Regions from separate parts of the Cohnella hashimotonis genome, predicted to be linked through region 2. Evidence: riboswitches for the same ligand, from Rfam matches in the RefSeq annotation. Region 2 holds a riboswitch; the other holds the start of a gene.
What was found. Region 2 has a riboswitch for cyclic di-AMP ahead of KB449_RS26755 (APC family permease). Riboswitches for the same ligand answer to the same signal wherever they lie in the genome.

Region 1: another riboswitch for cyclic di-AMP. It lies ahead of KB449_RS31150 (resuscitation-promoting factor); the one in region 2 lies ahead of KB449_RS26755 (APC family permease).

What each region holds. Positions count from the first base shown of each region.
Region 1 is NZ_JAGRPV010000001.1:7,817,842-7,821,629, forward strand. It holds gene rnmV (ribonuclease M5) at 1-52, opposite strand, end outside; gene KB449_RS31150 (resuscitation-promoting factor) at 392-1,543, opposite strand; cyclic di-AMP (ydaO/yuaA leader) riboswitch at 1,855-2,066, opposite strand; gene KB449_RS31155 (TatD family hydrolase) at 2,221-3,018, opposite strand; gene KB449_RS31160 (HD domain-containing protein) at 3,100-3,788, opposite strand, start outside.
Region 2 is NZ_JAGRPV010000001.1:6,728,762-6,732,549, forward strand. It holds gene KB449_RS26755 (APC family permease) at 135-1,952, opposite strand; cyclic di-AMP (ydaO/yuaA leader) riboswitch at 2,053-2,210, opposite strand; gene KB449_RS26760 (M4 family metallopeptidase) at 2,471-3,788, opposite strand, start outside.

The sequences.
Region 1 (3,788 bases), 1.1 Mb from region 2:
TGATGCCGTCCACCCCGCTCGCTCCGTTGTTTCCCCGGTCCGCTCGTATCATTTTTTCCAACCCGTTATTTCGTTCTTTCCCATATCCGCTCAAAACGTTGTTTATTACTTTCTCACTGCCGTTCGTTGTCGTTGCCGTTCGTTGTCGTTGCCGTTCGTTCGCATCGTTCTTCCCGTTCAGTCCGTTCCCATCGTTCTTCCCGTTCAGTCCGTTCGCATCGTTCCGTATGCCCTATTATAGCCCACATCCCGCAAATGACAAAGGGAAGGGGCATAGGCCCCTTCCCAGGACGCAGCGACCCGACCAGGCCGCCGCCAAAAAAACTTGACCGCTCCGACATAATACAGACACAAAATTAACAATAGCGGGTAAAGATGACTAAGAAGCTTTTCAGTCGGCCGACGGCTTAACCGGACCGATGACGTATACGGTGTTACCGCGTTTCTTGCCGAACTTATTCGCATATCTCTCGCTGTCGTAGTACACGTCGATCTTCTTGCCCTTGATCGCGCTGCCCGTGTCTTCCGCGCGGCGGAAACCGATGCCCTCGATGTAGACCCACCAGCCCAAAGGCACGACATCCGGATCGACGGCAATCGTGCGTCCTTCGGATACTCTGGTACCGGAGGCTGTGATGCCGTAGCCCACGTCTCCTACGTCCTTGCCCGTCGAAGCCGGACCCGCGGAATAAGCGGTTAACGTAACCCCGGACAATACGCTCTTCACCTTCACGGATTTACCGTTCAATTGGAGCGTCTTTACATTGTCCGACGCCTTGTTGTAGGCGAGCGATACGACAGCCGCTTTTTTCTTCGCGCCGACGGCTACGACTTGCTGCACGATCGGCTGATCAAGCGATTTGTAGACGAGCTGTTCATTAACGAGCTTGCCGTCTTCGTAGACGCGCTCGAATTTTTTCACCAACAAGCCTTGCTTGCCCGTCTGCACGACCTTCGTCTTGCCGACCAGCAAGTTTTTATCCGCTGTCTTGACGACTTTGTACGCCATCGGATGCTCGGTCGTAACGACCTCCCGGGTGACGCGGACGACTTTCACCTGCAGACCCTCGTCGATCTTCGACGTAAGGGCCGGCGTGACTTTGTCTTCGGCGGAGAGCGCGATGCCTTCGTTCTTGAGCAGATCGCCCACCGTCTTGACTGTTGTATATTTGGTCTCTTTCTTCCCGTCTGCGACGAGCTGTACGCTCATAGCCCGATCGATGACGACTCGCGTGCCGTCCTCAACCGAGGACGTGAGCGCTGACGACAACCGATCGTTTGGACCGACCGTGATGCCCATCTCCTTCAGCAAGGCGGAGACATCGGAAGTACGGGTTTGGATGACGGTAGATTTCCCGCCGTCCACGACGGTCACGCTCTTGGCGGACGCGCCGTGTAGCAGCATGATGAGACAGATGGTAAGAGCAAAGGACAAAATTGCGCTCAAGAGAATCAAACGCAGATGCTCATGCAACCATCGCGCTGCGGTAAGCTTGCCGGTCGGTCGTGGATCATGGGTCCCTTGGAGGGGAATTGCACCCATTTTCTCGTTCCTCCTTCATAGCCTCGCCGTCGACTGTTTTACATGATATTCGTCTGACGCGACTATCCATTTGTGATAACGGCGCTGGAAGCTTAGTGTGGAGCGGCTTGCACACTAGCGAATTGCGCCGCCTTGCCCAGCTGTGGAGGCATATCATGCGCCTGCCATTCATCCCGTAGTTGCCTCCGTGGAGCGGTCTTTGCGGCTATCTGCACCGAATGCGTAAATTCGGGCACAAAAAAAGCCTGCGACAGAGGGCCTGGTCGTGGCTTCCGCTCAACTGGACGAGGGACGATGGGGCGGCACGAGGTTACCTCTCTCTACTACGCTTGCGAGGTTAGCTGTCGGGTTCGGGCGTCGAGAGTTGCCCTAAGCAATCGGTCGGTAAGCCGTCAGCCGGACGGCACCCGTCGTTCGCCATTCACCCCAAGATTGCTCGGACCGCTGGGACATCGGCAAGCGCCGATATCGTCCGCGTCGGGTCCCCCGCTCTCCCCACTGGGAGATTAAGCGCACTGGAAAAGGAATGTCATATTCGGACTTCTGGATTAGATAATAACCCGCCTGCCCCAAAGGTGTAAAGAACGTGCAAAGAGCGAATTTCAGCGTTTTAAGGCAAATTTAAGCCAAATTTTTAGGATTTCAGAAGCAAAAGCTAGTTTTTTCTTAGAAAATATTTATTTTTCTGCGTTTGTTGGCGCTTTTTCTTCGAGTCGGAAACAGACACGTGCATTTCGATCCGTAATTTCTTCTATTTTTTCCCTAGAAAGGCCTGTGATTTCCGCAGCGGAATCGGCTACGAATTGCACATAAGACGACTCATTTCGCTTGCCTCGATAGGGGTGGGGGGTAAGGTACGGAGCATCTGTCTCAATCAGCAATCGGTCCAGGGGGACACGCGCCAAAACCTCTTTGGGAACGCGCGCGTTTTTGAAGGTGACCGGTCCTCCGAAGGAGATATAGAAGTTCATGTCCAAACATTGCTTGGCCGTCTCCCAGCTGCCGGAATAGCAGTGCATGATGCCCCCGATCTCGGCCGCTCCTTCTTCGCGCAGAATACGGATGACGTCTTCATGAGCGTCCCGATTGTGAATGACGATCGGCATGCCGATCCGCTTCGCAAGCCGGATCTGTTCGCGGAATACGAGCTGTTGGACATCCTTGGGCGAAGTATCCCAATAATAGTCGAGTCCGATCTCGCCGATCGCTACGACCTTCGGATGACTGCATAGCGACTCGATCCAGGCCAGATCCTCCTCCAAGCGCATATCGGCTGCATCCGTCGGGTGCCAGCCTACGGCGGCATAGATGAAATCGTGCTTTTCGGCCAATGCGATGGTCGTCGGGATCGTCTCCCGGTTGAAGCCGATATTCACGATGTTGCCGACGCCCGCTTCCTTGGCGCGAGCGATCGTTTCTTCCCGGTCTTCATCGAACTTTGGCGAATCCAGATGAGCGTGCGTATCAAAGAGCATTTCGTAGAAGTCTCCTTTTGCGAAGTTTTTATTATTGGGTGGCCAAGCGGAGCTTGCCGGGACGACTTCCCGGATAAGGGACTACAAACCCAGCATCTCGCGGATCTCTGGCTTTAGGCGATTGACGTGAGGCAGCACCAGGTCTTCGGGATAATAGATATAATACTTCCCGGTATGAAGTCCCGCGATCGAGCGAACGATATCGCTTTTCAGGGATATCTCGGTCAATCGGTCTTTTTCGTCCAGCACGAGGACGGGGGTTTTTTCTTTGGGCTCGGGATCCGGCGATCCTGGCTTGTACACGTCGTAGGGAAGGTTCGTCGGGGTGTCCATCTGAAGGTGGTAATCCGGATGCAGACCGATCCTTTCCCATTGCTCCCGCAGCTCCTCCTCCAGTGTTTCGTGCGGATTGTCGAGGGGTACATACTTGTACAACCGGCGGTTTAAGAATCGTTTACATAAGTCTGCCAGTATCTCGTCTTCTTCGTCCGCCCATTGGCCGAACGCAGTCTGAACCATCGCTTCATCCAGGGCCAGGTAGTCCCGCAGTCCGATCGTGCCGTTCAACAACTGCGCTAGCGGCGGCAGCAGGAATTTGAACGCATGGCCCTCGCGGAACAATTCGCGCGCCCTCATGAAAATTTGCCTCAGTACGATATCCGAACTGCGCGTTACGGGATGGAAGTAGATCTGCCAGTACATCTGATATCTCGACATCAGATAATCTTCTACCGCATGCATCCCGCTCTCCTTCACCACGATACGTCCAC
Region 2 (3,788 bases):
CCGCACATCGTTATCCGGCGGGGTTAGGCATTGTATGGCGCCATAACAGTGCCCTGTCGATTGATTTTGCCCGAAACGAAACCGACTCGCCCGCAAAATCGCGGACGAGACGGTTGGATGGCTCACGATGGACGTCAGCGGCGCAAATGGTAAGGCACGGTCGCGATGATGACGTCCTTCTGGTTGTACAGATAAGCGCGGAGCAGCAGACTCGACTGATTGTGCAAAATGTGCTGCCACCAGTGCTTGGCGATGAACTGCGGGATGAGGACGGTGATGTGGTCCGTTTCGGCGGTTTTCCACTCGATTGTGTCGATGAACTTCATGATCGGGCGGATAATGCTGCGATAGCTGGATCTCAGCGTGATGAGCCGGACGCCGGGATCCCAGTCGGCCCATCTTTTTTCCATGCGCTCGATCTCCTCGTCATCGAAGCCGACGTAGACGGCAACGACGTTGTCGGTCAGCGACTTGGCATAGCTGAGCGAATTCATGACGACGCGGGTGACCCCCGCGACCGGCACGACGATCGTGCTGCCCTTGATGCACGGCTTCTCCTTGGTCGGGTCGATGCGAAGCTCGTCGGCGGTGTTGCGGTAGTGGCGCGCGATGGCGAAAAATGTCCACATGACGACCGGCAGGAAGACGAACACCATCCACACATGCGTGAACTTGGTGAAAATGAAGATGAGCGTGATGCTCAGCGTCGTCAGCATGCCGATCGTGTTGACGATCAGGCGCGTCACCCAACCTTGCGGACGGAGCCGGATCCACCGCACCATCATGCCGAGCTGCGACAGCGTGAACGGGATGAAGACGCCGACGGCGTATAGCGGGATCAGGTTCTCGGTGTTGCCGTGGAAAATAATGACCAGCAGCGCGGAGAATACGCCGAGGAAAATAATGCCGTTCGAGTAGCCGAGCCGGTCGCCGCGAACCATGAAGGCGTGCGGCATGTATTTATCCTTGGCCAGCATGAACGCCAGCAGCGGGAACGCGGAATACGCCGTATTCGCCGCCAGCACGAGAATCAGCGCAGTCAGCGCTTGAATGACGTAGTAGATCGTGCCCCGCCCGAACGTCGATTCGGCGATTTGCGAGACGACCGTCTGCTTTTCGTCCGGCGCCACGCCGTACCAGTAAGCGAGCAAGCTGATGCCGATAAACATCGCGCCCAGGATCGTGCCCATCATGATCAGCGTAGCGGCGGCGTTGCGTTCGGCCGGCTTCTTGAAGTTGGGAATGGCGTTGGACACGGCCTCGACGCCCGTGAGCGCCGAGCAGCCCGAGCTAAAAGCCTTGAGCAGCAGGAAGAGGCTGACGTTGGACACCGCAGCGCCGAATTCCGGCACGTGAGCGGGTGCGCCGCCCGTTGCATACTTGATGATGCCGACGGCGATGAGCACGAAGATGGCAACAACGAACAGATAGATCGGCGTCGCGAGCACAGACGCGGACTCGGTCACGCCGCGGAGGTTCATGACGGTCAGGATCAGGATGATGACGAGCGCGATAAGGACGCGATGTTCGTGCAGCGAAGGGAAAGCCGACGTGATCGCGTCCGTCCCTGCGGACGAGCTGACCGCAACGGTCAATATATAGTCGACCAGCAGCGAGCCTCCGGCCAGAAGTCCCGTGGAGATGCCGAGATTGTCCTTGGCCACGATATAGGCGCCGCCGCCGGCCGGATAGGCATAAATGGTCTGGCGATAAGACAGGATGAGAATAAATAAAAGGCCGAGCACCGCCAGCGAGATCGGCACCGAGTACCAGACAGCCGCGAAGCCTGCCGCCATGAGGACGATCAGAATCTGCTCCGTACCGTACGCGACAGACGACAGCGCGTCGGACGACAAGACGGCCAGCGCCTTGAATTTTCCCAGCTTGGCGCCTTCGATCTCCGCGCTTTTCATCGGTCTGCCGATCAGTAGCCTTTTAACTTTGCTGACCATGGGGTTATCTCCTTTGCTGTACCGGCACCGCGGAAATGCATCAAAAAAAAGCCGCAGGAAAGGATCTCCCGCAGCTTATTCTTAAGCGAATAGCGGCGCAGGTTCCTCTTCCGGACGCTTGCGAGGTTAGCTGTCGGATTCGGGCCCGGCAAGCAGCCCTACGCCTGGCATAGCCAAGCGATTCACCCCTGGGCGCATGTGCGGCACCCGGTTGGTTCCCCCGTTCCCGCATTGTGCGGGATTCAGCGATTAGGATGTTGAATCACGAAATGAATCATACGTTACGTTCCATCTTCATGTAAACTGCCGCCGAAGGGGATGAAACAGCGCGGCAGCCTTTTAACACGGCAAGAGAACGGTTACATTCATACGGCTCTTGCATTATCGCAGTCGCGCACGTTCGCGCTCGATTTATTGAAGTTTCTACGCCTTCGGCTTTCCGCGTTTGGATGAGAATCGAAAAAAATCGCCCCGCCTCCCGGCAAACAGGAGGACAGGGCGTTATTTCGAAAAAGACTTTAAATGAGCTGCAGCCTTTCCAGCATCCGCATGAGCGATACGGCAGCCTCGGCCCTGGTAACCGGAGCTGCAGGCGCGAACGAGCCGTCCGCTCTGTTCCGCATAATGCCTGCAGCGAGCAGCGCCTGCGCGTCGGCGGCAGCCCAGGCGGGAATCTTCGCCGCATCGACAGAAGCGCCGGAGCTTGCCTTCCCAGCATCCTTAGGCAGCCCACCCGCATAAGCGATCGCTCTGCCAAGCATGACAGCCAACTCTTGACGATTGATGACGCCGCCCGGACCGAAGCTCCCGTTGCCGTACCCCGAGATCAGGCCCGCGCTCACCGCCGTTGTTACCGGCGCGCCATACCAGGCGCCTGCCTTCACGTCGGCGAACGCAGGCGCTGCGGGCAGCGTCTGCAGACCGAGCGCTCTCGCGAGCAAGGCCGCGAATTCGGCTCTCGTCACCGTCCGGTCCGGTTGAAACCGTCCTGCTCCGGCGCCGAGCACGAGCTTTTTGGCTGCCATCTTTTCGATCGCGGCGCGATCGGGGTGGGTCGCGATGTCGGCGAAGGACTTGCCGGTCTGCGCCAGCACATACAGGCTGTTGTGCGGCGTCCGGATCGCCGCCGTCAGCCGGCCCTCGGAGACGGAGATCGCCGCGGGGACGAACGCGAGCTGTCCGGACACGGAATCGTACGTCAGCGCCGTTACCTCCCCCGCAGCGGCCGGAGCGTCGATGCTGATGCGTTTGGTGACATAAATGCCGTTAAAGTTTTTCAGCTCTTTTTTCTTCCCGCCGGAAGCCAGCTCGATCGTAAAGTCGAGAAAGTCGGATATTGCCGCATAACCGTCCGTTCGCAGCAATTGCAGGGACTTAGCCTGCTCTGACTGCGCAGGCTTGACGATGCCGAACTCGAGCTGCAGGTCGTCCGGCAAGGACGACGTCCCCCAGGCTTGCGCGAGCATCGAACTGCCAAGCAGCTTGGCGGGAATCTCGTACGTCACTCGGTCGGTCTGTACGACGAGCGTCAGTCCGGCGGACTGGACCGAAGCGGCTGTGAGCGTTCCGGACGGCAGCCGTACCTTGACGCCGTCTCCGATTGCGCCGACGGGCAGGATAAGCTTGAACGCCGTGCCGACTGCTGTCGTCTGCTCGCCCGCAAGCTTCAGGGCTTGCTTCAGCTTGTCGGCGTCGGGCTCGACGATGGCGATCGAGCGTCCGTCGGCGCCGGTTTCCTGCGTCGACTTCAGATCGGCTGCGGCTAGCTTGACCGTCCCGCCCGCAACCGTCGGTTCGCCGCCGGATGCGTCTGCAGGCGCGCTCCCGCCGGGTGCG